Regions from separate parts of the Mesorhizobium sp. WSM4312 genome, predicted to be linked through region 2. Evidence: predicted binding sites of a transcription regulator. Region 2 holds the regulator's gene; the other holds the start of a gene.
The links. The regulator LexA, encoded in region 2, represses DNA repair genes until DNA is damaged. The targets are predictions, from matches to a motif close to TGTTCNNNNTGTGTTCNG.
Positions count from the first base shown of each region.

Region 1: a site for LexA is predicted at 6,795-6,812, ahead of uvrA (excinuclease ABC subunit UvrA). Genes of this name have one in related genera too.

Region 1 is NZ_NSFU01000017.1:67,995-75,807, forward strand. Features, by position in the region: gene urtE (urea ABC transporter ATP-binding subunit UrtE) at 1-502, shown strand, start outside; gene CK228_RS26350 (hypothetical protein) at 771-947, shown strand; gene CK228_RS26355 (GGDEF domain-containing protein) at 1,020-2,168, opposite strand; gene CK228_RS26360 (DUF72 domain-containing protein) at 2,352-3,158, opposite strand; gene CK228_RS26365 (GNAT family N-acetyltransferase) at 3,218-3,688, opposite strand; gene uvrA (excinuclease ABC subunit UvrA) at 3,723-6,644, opposite strand; gene CK228_RS26375 (hypothetical protein) at 7,346-7,645, opposite strand; gene CK228_RS26380 (ATP-dependent Clp protease proteolytic subunit) at 7,728-7,813, opposite strand, start outside.
Region 2 is NZ_NSFU01000010.1:232,960-240,772, forward strand. Features, by position in the region: gene kynU (kynureninase) at 1-803, opposite strand, end outside; gene CK228_RS18890 (ABC transporter permease) at 838-1,761, opposite strand; gene CK228_RS18895 (ABC transporter ATP-binding protein) at 1,767-2,546, opposite strand; gene CK228_RS18900 (ABC transporter substrate-binding protein) at 2,605-3,591, opposite strand; gene CK228_RS18905 (GntR family transcriptional regulator) at 3,745-4,518, shown strand; gene lexA (transcriptional repressor LexA) at 4,895-5,632, shown strand; gene CK228_RS18915 (ComEC/Rec2 family competence protein) at 5,626-7,813, opposite strand, start outside.

The DNA.
Region 1 (7,813 bases), on a different contig from region 2:
CGACCGGAGCGCGGCGTATGACCGCGCCCGGTCGGGCATCGCATTCGTGCCGCAGGGCAGGGAGATCTTTCCCCTGCTCACGGTGCGCGAAAACCTGGAATCGGGTTTTGCGCCGTTGAAGCGTGCCGACCGCAATGTGCCGGCGCATGTCTTCGAGCTGTTTCCAGTGCTGAAGCAGATGCTCGGCCGCCGTGGCGGTGATCTTTCGGGCGGTCAGCAACAGCAACTCGCCATCGGCAGGGCGCTGGTGATGCGGCCGAAGCTGCTGGTGCTGGATGAGCCCACCGAGGGCATCCAGCCATCGATCATCAAGGACATCGGCCGCGCCATCCGCTATTTGCGCGACCAGGCCGGTATCGCGGTGCTGCTGGTCGAACAATATCTCGACTTCTGCCGCGAGCTTGCCGACGAGGTCAATATCATGGACCGGGGCCAGATCGTCCATACTGGACCGGCGGAAGATTTAGACCGGGCTGATGTGCGAAAGTTTCTTACCGTCTAGAATCGGTGCTGGACTTCAGCTGACGATCCAAAGTCCTTGGCAAGTCGAATATTTCTTTCATCCAGCGATCCTCGTCTCTGGCGCGCCAGAGGCGGCATGCTAGTCTTTTTGTTGGCTTTGTGAGTCGGCCGCTTCCGTATCAGTCTGGTTATCGCAGATCGAGGGCGCGGCGAAGGCCGGCAAGTTCCACGCAAGCAAGGCTTCCTAGCTTCTCTCCTGCGATCTTTGTCGTTCAAACGCGTTTGGGCACACAGGCTAAGGGACAGCCATGGAACGTTTCGTCGAGGACTACCAGAAGCGGCGGCTTACCGAACGGGTCGATATCATCGCGGCCATCAACATTTTGAGGTCACAGGGCTGCGAATATGACGACCTGATCGAGGAGATCACCAAGGTGTTCTACGTCGACCTCGATACTTTCAATGAAATCGTGATGGCGGCATAGAGCCGCTTTCGCCCATCCAATAGAGTCGCCTTCGCCCATCCAATAGTCACAGCTCGGCATTGATAAGCGCGGTCAGCTCGCGCGCCGGAACGCAGAGGCGGTGACGCGGTTGCGGCCGCCGCGCTTGGCGTCGTAAAGCGCCTTGTCGGCGGCGCTGAGCACCTTGTCGAAGCTGAGCCCCTCTTTGCTGCCGAATGCAAAACCGGCACTGACCGTGCATCTCAGGGAGCCGGTTTCGGTCTCTATCTGGCGTGTCGCGAAGGCGGTTCGGATGCGCTCCGCCGCGCCCTCGACCGTTTCCGGCAAGGTGCGCTTCAACACCAGCGCGAATTCCTCGCCGCCCATGCGCGCGGCAACGTCGGTCTGGCGAAGATTGCCGGCGAGTTCGCTCGCAAATACCTTCAGCACCTCGTCGCCGGCCGCGTGGCCGAACTCGTCGTTGATGGCTTTGAAATTGTCGAGATCGAAGACGACCACGGCGGTAAAGGCACCGACCGGGAGATGGCCATGCATGTCGAACAGTGCGCGCCGGTTGAGCAGGCCGGTCAAGGGATCGGTGAGCGCGTTGCGGCGGTGGTGTCTCGCCAGGCGCCCCTGATTGAGCGCAAGGGACAGGGCGCCAATGCCCGTCATACTGGCGATGACGACAATGAGGCTCAGTTCCTCGGCCCAGTTGCTTGGTGCATGGCCGAGAACCAGCTTGCCGTCCCATGCCAGGACCGCCGCGCACAGCATGAAGGAAACGGCGGTGGCCGAGTAGAGCGTGGTGATGCCGACCGTCAGGGCAGGGGCTTCGTCGCGGCCGCGCCAGTATTCGAATGCCGTCGCGAACAGGAGCAAGGCGGCGAACAGGTTCTCGAACATGAAGCCAAGGCCATCATAGCCCAGAGCCATGGTGGGCAGCGTCACTGCCAGTGAAACACAGCCCAACAATGCTCGCGGCAGCGGCGAGCCGCCGGTTCTGAACTGGTAGGCCGCACCCAGCATGGTTGAGAAACCGAGCAGCAACAGGGCAAGGGTGGCGATGCCGAGCAAGTGCCCGGGCATGTCGATATAGGCGTCATAGACAAAGATATCGCCGACCACGAATACCAGGCTGATCGCCCATGTCAGCAGGAACCGTTCCGTGCGGGCGGTCAGCCACATGCCGAACAATGTCAGGCTCAGGCAAGCAGCGGAGAAACCGACAGCCAGCAGAAGTGAAGTGTAGTCGAGCGACATGCCCCTCTTTCCCTGCCGGCGGCGGCTCCAGCTCTGCAGCTTGGCGTCGCCGCATACATGCAGCAAGGAAGTGTCGATAAGGTTACGATCGTGGCGAAGATGCCCGGGAATAGGCGCTTTGCTACGCGCAAAACGCATAGATGATGCACTTACAGCATGTAGCCGAACAACAACGAATGCTTGTCAGCCGGCTATGCGCTTCATCAGCGCCATCGCCCCGAACGGTGCGCGCACTTTGCCCTCGGTGATGAAGTAGACGAACACGTCGCGCGGCTGAACAGGCGCGTCGGTGGCGAGATCGGCGCGTCGCAAATCGGCCGGCTGCTTGCCTTCAGCCCATGTCTTTGCCCGCGCCGCCCACTCGTCGAGCCCCTTCGGCGTGTAGCAATCGGGATTGTCGTCCGATCCGGTCTGCAGTCGTGCGTAGACGAAGTCGCCGGTGACGTCGGCGATATCAGGATATTTGGCATGGTCGGCATAGACGATCGCCGCCTTGTATTTGCGGGCAAGTGCCGCGAATTCCGGCACGATGAAACTGTCGTTGCGGACTTCCAGCGCATGGCGCAGCGCGACACCGTCCTGTTTCTCCGGCAGCAGTTTCAAAAAAGCTTCGAAATCGTCCGGATCGAACTTTTTCGTCGGCGCGAACTGCCACAGGATCGGGCCGAGCTTGTCGCCGAGCGCGGCAACGCCGGAGCCGAGGAAGCGCATCATCGATTCACCGGCCTCGCCCAGCACGCGGCGGTTGGTGACGAAGCGGTTGCCCTTCAGCGAATAGACGAAACCGTCCGGCGCCTCGCTTGCCCATTTGACGAAGGTCGGCTCCTTGAAGCTGGAATAGTAGGTGCCGTTGACCTCGATGCTCGGCACCTGCCGGCTGGCGTAGTGCAGTTGCTTGGCCTTCGACAATTTGTCCGGATAGAAGGACGTATCCCAGGGCTCGAAGGTCCAGCCGCCCATGCCGGAGCGGATTGTTCCCGATTTGCTCATTATCGTCCTCCCGAGTGCGGTGTCCGGCCAAATTCAGAAGTCTGGCCGCGTTCAGAAAATCAGGCCGTCGTGGTCTCGTCGACCGGCTTTGCCATGTCGACAAGCACCCATCCTGGCCGGTAGGGGTTGGGCCGGCGACCCGTTTCGCGATAGCCGTAAGCGAGATAGAGCGCGATGTTCCGCTCCATTTTCGCATTGGTGTAGAGCCGTATCTCCGGCAGGCGCCACTGGCGCGTCTGCTCGTCGGCGTGTTTTAGCAATGCGATACCGAACCCCTTGCCCTGGAAGGCGGGCGACACCGCGATGGAGAAGATCATGGCGTGATCCGCATGCCGCTCCAGTGTGAGCACTCCGGCAGGTTCGCCGTCGCTCTCCAGCAGCCAGACCTCGGCGTTCGCGATGCGCGGCGCGTAGTCTTCGGTCACCGGGATCGGCGGCGCGTCGAGCATGGCGTTGTAGGGGGCGTAGGCGGCTTGCGTCAGCGAAACGACTGTTTGGATATCACCGGCAAGCGCTCTTCTGATTGTCATCCAAACACTCTCCAGGCGCCAACCGGTCCGCTGATCACTCCGCCGCTTCGCGCTTGCCTCCGGGGCGCCGCTCCAGCAGTTCTTTGAGGAACTGCCCGGTGTAGCTGCGCTTCTCGCGCACGATCGCTTCCGGTGTGCCCTGGGCAACCAGTTCGCCGCCGCCGTCGCCGCCTTCGGGGCCGAGGTCGAGCACCCAGTCGGCGGTTTTGATCACTTCGAGATTGTGCTCGATGACCACCACCGTGTTGCCCTGGTCAACCAGCTCGTGCAGCACTTCCAAGAGTTTGGCGACGTCGTGGAAATGCAGGCCGGTGGTCGGCTCGTCGAGAATGTAGAGCGTCTTGCCTGTCGCCTTGCGCGACAGTTCCTTGGCGAGCTTGATGCGCTGCGCCTCGCCGCCGGACAACGTCGTCGCCTGCTGGCCGATATGGATGTAGCCGAGGCCGACCTGCTTCAGCGTATCGAGCTTGTCGCGCACGCCCGGCACGGCGGCGAAGAAGTCGACGCCTTCCTCGACGGTCATGTCGAGCACGTCGGCGATCGACTTGCCCTTGAACAGGACGTCGAGCGTCTCCCTGTTGTAGCGCTTGCCGTGGCAGACGTCGCAGGTGACGTAGACGTCAGGCAAAAAGTGCATCTCGATCTTGATGACGCCGTCGCCCTGGCAGGCCTCGCAGCGGCCACCCTTGACGTTGAACGAGAAGCGTCCCGGCTGGTAGCCGCGCGCCTTGGCCTCGGGCAGGCCGGCGAACCAGTCGCGGATCGGCGTGAAGGCGCCGGTATAGGTGGCGGGGTTCGAACGCGGGGTCCGTCCAATGGGCGACTGGTCGATGTCGATGACCTTGTCGAGGAATTCCAGGCCCTCGATGCGGTCATGCTCGGCCGGATGCTCGCGCGAGCCCATGATGCGGCGCGAGGCTGCCTTGAACAGCGTCTCGATCAGGAAGGTCGACTTGCCGCCGCCCGATACGCCGGTGACGGCGGTGAAGGTGCCGAGCGGGATTTCGGCAGTGACGTTCTTCAGATTGTTGCCGCGCGCGCCGACGATTTTCAGGCGCCGGTTCTTTTTCGCCTCGCGCCGGACCCCGGGGGTGGCTACTTCAAGCGCGCCCGACAGGTATTTGCCGGTGATCGAGTTGGGATTGGCCATCACTTGCTGCGGCGTGCCCTGGGCGATGATCTCGCCGCCATGGATGCCGGCGGCCGGACCCATGTCGACGACATAGTCGGCATGCAGGATGGCATCCTCGTCATGTTCGACGACGATGACAGTGTTGCCGATGTCGCGAAGGTGCTTGAGCGTATCGAGCAGGCGCGTGTTGTCGCGCTGGTGCAGGCCGATCGACGGCTCGTCCAGCACGTAAAGCACGCCGGTGAGCCCCGAGCCGATCTGCGACGCTAAGCGGATGCGCTGGCTCTCGCCGCCCGACAGCGTGCCCGAATTGCGCGACAATGTCAGATAATCGAGCCCGACATCGTTGAGGAAGCGCAGCCGCTCGCGGATTTCCTTCAGCACGCGCACAGCGATCTCGTTCTGCTTGTCGTTGAGCTGCGCAGGCAGGTCGGTGAACCATTTGTCGGCGTTGCGGATCGACTGTTCCGTGACTTCGCCGATGTGCTTGCCGCCGATCTTAACCGCCAGCGCTTCCGGCTTCAGCCGATAACCTTTGCAGACGGGGCAGGGCGTCGCCGACATGAAGCGCTCGATCTCCTCGCGCATCCAGGCGGATTCGGTTTCCTTCCAGCGCCGTTCGAGATTGGGGATGACGCCTTCGAAGGTCTTGGTCGTCTTGTAGGAGCGCAGGCCGTCATCATACTGGAAGGTGACTTCACGCTCGCCGGTGCCGCGCAGGATCGCGTCCTGGGCCTCGCCGCTCAAATCCTTGAACTTGTCGCCGAGCTTGAAGCCGTAGGCCTTGCCTAAGGCCTCGAGCGTCTGCACGTAATAGGGCGAGGTCGACTTCGCCCATGGGCTGACGGCGCCGTCGCGCAGCGACACGTTTTCGTCGGGCACGACGAGATTGGGGTCGATGGCGCGCTGGCTGCCGAGACCGTCGCAGGTCGGGCAGGCGCCGAACGGGTTGTTGAACGAGAACAGCCGCGGCTCGATTTCGGGAATGGTGAAGCCGGACACTGGGCAGGCGAATTTTTCCGAGAACAGGATGCGCTCATGCGTCTCGTTCTTCGATTTGTTGACCGAATCCTCGCCGGTCTGGCTGGAATCGAGCGGCCTGTCGGCGAACTCGGCCACCGCCAGCCCCTCGGCGAGCTTCAGCGCCGTCTCGATGGAGTCGGCAAGACGCGTGGCCAGATCGCCGCGTACGACGATACGGTCGACGACGACGTCGATGTCGTGCTTGTATTTCTTATCGAGCGTCGGAACATCGGATATCTCATAGAAGACACCGTCGACCTTGACGCGCTGAAAACCCTTCTTCTGCAGCTCCAGCAGTTCCTTGCGGTACTCGCCCTTGCGGCCGCGCACGATCGGCGCCAGCAGGAACAGGCGCGTGCCTTCCTCCAGCGCCAGCACCCGGTCGACCATCTGGCTGACCGTCTGGCTCTCGATCGGCAGGCCGGTGGCCGGCGAATAAGGTACGCCGACACGCGCGAACAGCAGGCGCATATAGTCGTAGATCTCGGTGACGGTGCCGACCGTCGAGCGCGGGTTCTTCGAGGTAGTCTTCTGCTCGATCGAGATGGCAGGCGACAGGCCGTCGATCTGGTCGACGTCGGGCTTCTGCATCATCTCGAGGAATTGCCGGGCATAGGCCGACAGGCTCTCGACATAGCGGCGCTGGCCTTCGGCATAGATGGTGTCGAAGGCCAGCGACGATTTGCCGGAACCAGACAGGCCGGTCATGACGATCAGGCTGTCACGCGGCAGGTCGAGATCGACATTCTTCAGATTGTGTTCGCGCGCCCCGCGAATGGAAAGGAATTTATGGTCGGCCATCGCCGGTCGCCGCCTCAGATCTGGAATTCGTGGGATTGGCGGGATTGTCCCAGCCATCCCCTATGTAGGTGTTTTTGCCGCCACGTCGAGAGACGCCACAATTCCCGACAGAAGTCGTTTAACCGTCTTTCTCGCGAAGGGGCAAGCAGAAAGAACAAAGGCCGAACACGCTCCTGACAAAGCTGTGTAGAAACCTGACCTGTACGTAACCTCCCGGCGATCACAATTTTCCGTAACCGGCTATTGAAGGTTGACGTGGCCGGCTCACGGGGGCAGTCTCCCGGGGTCAGCGAAGCCGGCCGTCTTTCGATGGCCTCGCCGCCCCAAGGCGGCCTGCGAGACGCCGCAGGCATTTGCGATTTGCGCTTCGCTACGACAATGTCGCAACGGACACAGGAGCGGAGCATGACGCCACCGGACAGTCCCCAAGGGCTCCACACCTCGTTGGAGCCGCGGCAGGCATAAGTGTCAGGGTTTAGCGTTTGCGCCACCCGACAAACCGTGACTTGCCGTATCCCCAAAATCAGAGACCGCTAGTCGGATCGTCGGCTGACGCCGCGTAGCATCCGAAATCAAACGCCGGCAGTACACTCCCGGCAAAATTTGGATTTGAGATCCAGAAAAGCCCCGTCCGTTTGCCTAGGGCACGGCGGGGCTGTTCTTTTGACGACATGGCTGCACCGGCCCCAGCGGAGGGCTGCTCACCTCGGCGGCTTAAACCCGCCCGTGGCCATATCGACCGTGATGGTGCCGGAAATCCTGACATCGGTATCGCCGATTTTGAACGTGCCGTTGCCGTTGCTGGGGAACGCATCGTCGGGTTCCGGCCGGGGACCCGGCTTGGCGATGCGATAATCACCGTTCACACCGGGCAGTGCGCGTTTCTGTGCCTGCGGTGCGCTGTCGCCGGCGAGGGCCATACCGCTCGCAAGGCTGGCAAAAGTGAGCACCGCTGCGACCATGAGGCGATGCGACGTCCTGGGCGAATGAGTGTCGATCATCCCGGGATTATAGGGACCAGCCGCTCCCGGAACCAGAGCGGTGTCGTCAAATCATCGACAGCGGGCAGAAATCCGAGCTGGTTCACGCCGCCTTTTTGCGCGTGTCGAAGACATGGTCGACAATGCCCCATGCCTGGGCCTCGCGGGCGGTCATGAAATGGTCGCGGT
Region 2 (7,813 bases):
TAGCCTTGTTCAAAAGCGAAGGGCCGCGCATGGCCCCACCAGCCGCTCAGCGGCTGGTGGACATCATCATGATGGCGTTTCGCGGCATAGATGAAGGCGGGCGCACCCGGACCGCCATTGAGATATTTGTAGGTGCAGCCGATGGCGAAATCGGCGTTCGCGGCATCGAGCTCGACCGGCAATGCACCGGCCGTATGGCAGAGATCCCAGACGATCAGCGCGCCGACCTGATGGGCCTTGCATGTCAGGGCGGCCATGTCGCGCAATTGTCCGGTTTTGTAGTTGACGTGGTTGACCAGGATGACGGCGACGCGCTCGTCGATCAGTTCCTCGATGGTGGGCGCATCGACGCCTTCGAGCCGCAGCACCGTGCCCGGCCGCGTCGAGGCCACGCCTTCGGCCATGTAGAGGTCGGTTGGAAAACTGTCGCCCTCGGCGACGATGACCGAGCGATTCGGCCGCATGCCGAGGGCCGCATGCAGCACCTTGTAGATGTTGATCGAGGTCGTGTCGCAGACCACCGTCTGGCCGGAAGCGGCGCCGATCAGCCGTCCGATCTGGTCGCCGAGCGCGACCGGCATGTCGAACCAGCCGGCGGTGTTCCAGGCGCGGATGAGGTCTTGCGCCCATTCCTGCGTCGCCGCCTTCTGCAGTTCGTTGAAGACGGCGGGCGCCGCCGCACCCAGCGAGTTGCCGTCGAGGTAGATCACGCCTTCCGGCAGAATGAAGCGGTCGCGCATGGCACGCAGCGGATCGGCCGCATCCATGGCTTCGACTGCTGCGAGATCGAGCGGTGCACGCATGATTTGTGACATTCCCTGGTTGTTTAGGTCCTGATTATTCACGGATGGCTTCGCGGGCCGGCGCGGATCCCCGGCCGCGCTTGAGGCTCGGCAGGGCAAGCATGGCGAGCACGAACAGGCCCGTGGCAAGCTTCAGGTCGGGAGGCGGCATGCCGGCGGCGAGGCAGAACGACACCAGCTGGTAGTAGATGATCGCGCCGGCAAAGGGTGCCAGCAGCTGGCGCCAGACCGTCTGCTTGCCGACGACCGCCTCGCCGATCATCAGCGCGGCCAGGCCGTTGATGAGGATGCCCAGCCCCATATTGACGTCGGCAAATCCCTGCGACTGCACCATCAGTGCGCCGCTCGACGCCGAAAACGCGCTCGCCAGCCCGACACCGCCGATGGTCGCCGCCCAGACATTGATGCCTTGCGCCTCGGCCATGTCGGGATTGGCGCCGACGGCGCGCACGGCAGTCCCCTTCTCGGTCCTGAAGAACATGTAGAGCGCCGCGAAGACGATGAGCGCGAGAAGGCCGGCGACAACGATCTTGCTGGCCGGAAAACCCGGCCGTGCGAACGGGACCCAGTCGAACACGGTCGGCGAGCCGAAAACCGAGAGGTTGGACTTGCCCATGATGCGCAGGTTGATGCTGTAAAGCATCGTCATCATCAGGATGCCCGCCAGCAGCGTGTGGATGCGGAAGCGCAGATGGATGAAGGCGGTGCAGCAGCCCGCCGCGAAGCCCGCCGCGAATGCGACGACGATGCAGGTCAGCGGCGATACGCCGGCGGCAAGAAGCACGCCGCAGACGCAGCCGCCCAGCGGAAAGGCGCCTTCGCTGGTCAGATCGGGAAAATTCAGCATGCGGAACGGGATCATGATGCCGAGCACGACAAAGGCCAGGATCAGGCTCTGCGCCAGGGTCACCGGCATGATCGCGACAAAGCTGGTGAGAACGTCCTGAATAAAGCCCATGGTGATCAGCTCGCCAGCAACATGCGGTCGGTCTTGATGGAAAAATGGCCGATCAGATCGATAACCGTGACCCTGGCCTTCTCCTCGCCAGTGACCTCCAGCAGGACCCGGCCCGCATCGAGCATGATCACCCGGCTGCCATAGTCGACGGCGTGCTGCATGTTGTGGGTCACCATCAGCGTGGTCAGTTTCAGCGCGTTGACGGCGCGCACCGTCGCCTGCATGACGATCTCGGCCGTGCGCGGGTCGAGTGCCGCGGTATGCTCGTCGAGCAGCAGCAGGTCCGGCGATCCGCCGACAGCCATGATCAGCGACAGCGACTGACGCTGCCCGCCCGAGAGTAGGTCGACACGGGTGTCGAGACGATTTTCAAGGCCGAGGCCCAATATCGACAGGCGCTCCTTGTAGGACGCGAGCCTCGCGGCGTTCAGCCCTTGTCGCAGCGTGCGTTTTCGGCTGCGCAGATCGGCCAGCAGCATGTTCTCCGCCACGGTCATGCTGGCGGCGGTGCCGCGCATCGGATCCTGGAAGACGCGCGCCAATCGCGTGGCGCGCTTGTGCACCGGCATGGCCGTCACGTCCGCGCCGTTGATCAGGATCTTGCCGGAATCCAGGACAAGAGCTCCGGAAATGGCGTTGAGCATGCTGCTCTTGCCGGCCCCGTTGGAGCCGATGACGATGCCGAAATCGCCGGTGGCCAATGACAGGCTGAGGCCGTCCAGCGCGACCTTCTCGTCGGCCTGCCCCTTGTAGAATACTTTGCGCGCGGATCGGATATCGAGCATCGTTCCTCCCTGGCCTGATGGGCGACGGCGACGGCGCCGTCGCCCGTCCAGCCCGATATCAGTCGACGATGCAGCCGCAATCGGCCATCGAAGCCGGTATCTCGATGCCGAACGCGGCCATCGCCTTGCGGGAAATCGTTGCCATATGGTCCTTATAGGCCGGACGCGACGGCGCGATCGTCTTGGGATCCTTGCCCTTGAGAATCTCGGCCGCGATGTTGCCGGCATTCATGCCGACCTGCGTGTAATTGACCGCCAAGCTCGCCGGCACGGTACCGTTGCGGACCGCGCTGTCATCGGAGTTGACGACCGGGATTCCCGCCTGGCGCGCGGCCGCGGAGACGGCGGCGATCGCCGGCTGGATCAGGTTCGAGGCCGGACCGTAGATCACGTCGGCCTTGCCGGCGAGCGAAGCGATGCGTTGCTGGATGTCATTGACGTTGTCGATGCCGACTTCGACGACCTCAAAGCCGGCGGCGGGTGCCGCCGCTTTGATCTTTTCGATCAGGGCAACGTCATTGGCCTCGCCCGGATTGTAGGGCACCCCGAAGCGCTTGGCGTTCGGCAGCAGCTTCTTGGTGAAGGCCATCACCGCGGCGACATCCTGCAGATCGCTGGCGCCGGTCATGCCTTCGTCTCCGGCTTCCCACGACGGCACCAGCTTGGCCGCCACCGGATCGGTGACCGCGGCGAAGACGATCGGAATCCCAGAACCGGCGAGCGCCTTCTTGGCGATCTGCGAGACCGGCGTGGTGATGGTGTAGATCAGCTTGGGCTGCTCCGCCTGCAGCTTGGCGATCATCTGCGGCACCAGAGATGCATCGAAGTTGGTATGGCTTTCGGTGTAGACGACGTCCTTGCCCTCGACAAAGCCGTTGTCCGTCAGTGCCTTCTTGAAGCCCGCTATGGCGGCATTGAGCTGCGGATGCTCGCCGAAATTGGCGATGCCGATGCGTATCTGATCGGCCGCGGCGCTGCCGACGCTGACCATCAACGCGCCTGCCAGGGCCAATCCCGACAGCCAAGCGGATTTCGACTTCAACATCATTTCCTCCCAGATTTGATCAGCGCCGCTCTCAAGGACGGCAACTGCGGCGATCATGGTCAGTCCCTCGCCGCGTGTCAAACATTATATATAATTCTTGCCATACTTCCCCTTCATATATAATTTTCACAGGCTGATGATGGACCGACCGCGATGCAGGATCAGAACAATTCCACGAAGACCGAAGCGGCCTATCAGCTGCTACGGCGCGATATCCTGACCACCCGCCTCATGCCGGGGGCGCCGCTCAAGCTGAGCGCGCTGCGTGGCACATACGGCGTCGGCTGGACGCCGCTGCGTGAAGCCTTGTCTCGACTTGAAGCCGAACGCCTGGTCACCGCCATCAGCAATCGCGGCTTTGCCGTCGCTCCCGTGTCACGCGCCGAGCTCGAGGACCTGGCGCGCGCCAGGATGGTTGTCGAAATGCCGCTGTTCCTGGAATCGATCGCGAACGGCGGCAGGGAATGGGAGGACGCGGTCGTTACCGCTCATTACCGGCTCTCCCGCTGCAAGACCGCGGTCGATGACCCTTCCGATGCCGCCGTCGACAAATGGGACGAGAGCCACGAGGCCTTCCATGCGGCGCTGCTGAGCGCGGCGACGTCAAACTGGCTGTTGCGCTTCCGCTCGACGATCGCCGATCAGCTGCGCCGGCATCATCGGTTTCTCGGCCTGGCGCCGACTTTGCGAGCGGCGGCCGGCCTGAAGGACGGCTATGGCGAGGCAATGGACGCGCTGCGCGAGGCGATCGCCATAGAACATCACACCGCGATCATGGAAGCGGCGCTCGATCGAGATGTAGAGCGGGCAAAGGCGCTGATGACGGGGCATATCGGCTACACGCTGCATGTCTATGTCCACAGCGAAGACAACGGCGCCAACACTTACACCGCGCGCGCCGGCAGCCTGAAAGCGGTTTCCGGATGATGCTTCCGCCGCGTCCGGATCCACGTGGCCGTGCCGACCCTGAACTCACGATCGTTGGCGTTTTGGTTTCGTTTCGTTCTGCCGGAAATGGAGCGATACACCGCTCAAATCCGCCCCGTGGACGCCTCCCAGATACCTGATGCCAAACGGCATTCAGGCTAGGCCACAGGCCATTAACCGAAACGATTTCAATGCGTGCACCGGCAGGGAAACGATTGATCGCGAGCCTCTGCCCCGGTCAAAAAATTTCAGGCGCGTTAACAAATTCATTAAACTTTAAACAGTTGCGGAACACAACTGGAACAGATAGTGTTTGTTCTGGGTTTGTTTTTCGATTCTGATTCAAATCCGTCGTTCAACGCCTCGGGGGGCCGCCATGCTGACACGCAAGCAACATGAACTGCTGATGTTCATTCATGAACGGCTCAAGGAAAGCGGCATTCCGCCGTCCTTCGACGAAATGAAGGAAGCGCTCGATCTCGCCTCCAAGTCGGGCATCCATCGCCTGATCACGGCACTGGAGGAACGCGGCTTCATCCGCCGGCTGCCCAACCGGGCGCGGGCACTGGAAGTGCTGCGGCTGCCGGATTCGATCGCGCCCGGCCTTAACGCGGCAAAGAAATTCTCGCCAAGCGTCATCCAGGGCAGCCTCGGCCAGGGCGGTCTTGGCCGCCAGATCAAGCCGGCGCAGTCGCGTTTGCCTGCGGCCGGCAATGATGACGATGCGGTTTCCGCCGTGTCGATCCCAGTGATGGGCCGCATCGCCGCCGGTGTGCCGATCGATGCCATCCAGCACCAGACGCATTCGATCTCGGTGCCGCCGGACATGATCATGGGTGGCGAGCACTATGCGCTGGAGGTCAAGGGCGACTCGATGATCGACGCCGGCATCTTCGACGGCGACACGGTCATCATCCGCAACGCCGACACGGCGAGCCCGGGCGAGATCGTCGTGGCGCTAGTCGACGAGGAGGAAGCAACCCTGAAACGGTTCCGCCGCAAGGGCGCCTCGATCGCCCTTGAAGCCGCCAACCCGGCCTACGAGACGCGCATTTTCGGGCCAGACAGGGTCAAGGTGCAGGGCAAGCTTGTCGGGCTGATCCGGCGTTACTGAGCAGGAGCGGCCGTCTTTTCGGGTTTTTGATAGGGCGCCAGCCCCCTCGCCTCACGCGAAAATTTTCGCTGCTCGTGCCAAGGCCGATACGGCCCGTCCACCGCGAAGCTGACGGTTGGCGGGCCAGTTGCCGATTGGCGGTCGAAGAACACGGCGGCACTGCCTTTGCGGGCAAGTTGCCGTTTGGTGACGACAAGAACCAGCGGATTGTGGCAGGCATCATAGCCCGTCGCGTCATTGACGACGATCAGGTCGGCGAAACCGCAGGCTTTCCAGGTATCCTTGCGGTCTTCGACATGCGCGATGATCGCACCCGACGGGTGCCGTGCAAGACAGACGCCATCCGTGCAGTAGAACGGTGCTCCCGGCGGCAGATTGACGGCATCGGCAATGTCGAATTGCCCGTCCGCCCTGTCGAACATCTCCGGCACGACGATGGTTTCGGACACCAGCGCGCGTTTCCAATTGTCGACGGTGAACTCGTTCGGGCGAGCCCGGCTGACCGCGAGTTCTCCACCGCCGATCGGCAGCGCCACCAACCGCGCATCTTCGGAAATCAGCACATCCGGGGTGCGCGTATCCGATACTGTCAGCAGGCCGGCAAGCGCGAATGGCACTGCCGCGAGCCGCAGCCAGGTCGTCGCCATCGTCGCGATGACCAGGGCGATGGTCACCAGCAGCACGGATCGCTGCGAAATCAGCCCGACCGCATCGACCGGGGAGCGTTCCGATATCCACGCCGATATGGCGATCATTGCGGTCAGGCCCTTGCCCATCACGTAAAGGAAGGGGCCGTCGGCACCAAAGGGCATCGCAAGAGAACTGAGAACAGCGAAAGGCATGACAATCAGTGACACGATCGGCATGACGGCCAGATTGGCGAACAGGCTGAGCGGCGACACACGCTGGAAATGCCAGATGGCAAACAGCGCCGTGGCGCAGCCGGCGATGATGGAGGTCATCGCCAGCCCGCCCGTCGCCAGCAGGAATTTTCGCGTGAGAAAACCCGGCAGAGTTCGCTTTGGCGGTGGCGGTCTTGCTTTTCCCGCATGGTGATCCGCCCAGCCGGCATAGGCGCCGACCAGCGCGGCGGTCGCAGCGAACGACATCTGGAAGCTTGGGCCGACGACCTCATGCGGCGACACCACAATGACGGCGATCGCCGAGATGGCGAGGTTGCGCATGGTCAGTGCCGCGCGATCGAACAGGACGGCAACAAGCATCACCGCCAGCATGATGAAGCTGCGTTCGGCGGCAACGACGACACCGGAAATGACGAGATAGGCGGCGATCGAGAACAGGGCGGCGGCGGCCGCATATTTCTTCACCGGCCGACGCGCGGAAAAGTCCGGAAACAGCGCAAAGGCACCGCGCAGCAGCCCCATAATGGTGCCGGCGACCAGCGCCATATGCAGCCCGGAAATGGAGATGATGTGATAGATGCCGGTGCGCCGCATCGCCTCGTTGATTTCATCGGGAATGCCGGCCCGCACACCGACGATCAGCGCCGCCGCGATCTCACCCTCGGCACCGCCAACCCTGGCCCTGATGTGGTCGGCAATGGCTTCACGAGCATTTTCTATCCCGGAGAAAAGGCGGGCCGTGAGCGGCACCTCGTCGTCCGTGGCTGAGACAAGCTTTGGATTGCCGAGAAAGAAGCCGCTGCCGCCAATACCGGCGAAATAGCTGTCGAAGGAGAAATCGTAGCTGTCCGGCCGCACCGGGCCGGTCGGCGGCAACAGTTTGGCGTAGCCGGTGACCATGGAGCCGGCGGTCATTTCCGCCGGGATATCCCGCGCCGAAAGCCTGACCCTTTCCGGCGCATAGCGCAGTTTCGGCCGTGCGGTCGACGTCACGTCGATGGTCAGCCGGATGCGGCCGGTCTCCATCCGGTCGAGCGAAACGACGCGGCCGGTCACTTGCGTCGAGATTTCCGAACCCAGCATCTGGGTACCCGCCCGCCATGTCTCGACCTTGGCGACAAGCAGGCCAAGCGCGCACAACAATGCCGCCATGAAGCCCAGATGGGTTTTCGGCCAGGAGCGCGAAACAAGCGCACAGACCGCCATCAGCACGACGACCGCGACAGGCTTTGCAAAATCAGGCTCCGCCGCGAGCGAATAATAGCCGATCGCTCCAGCGGCCAGACAAACCGGCACCAGCAGGAAGGCGATGCCCCGG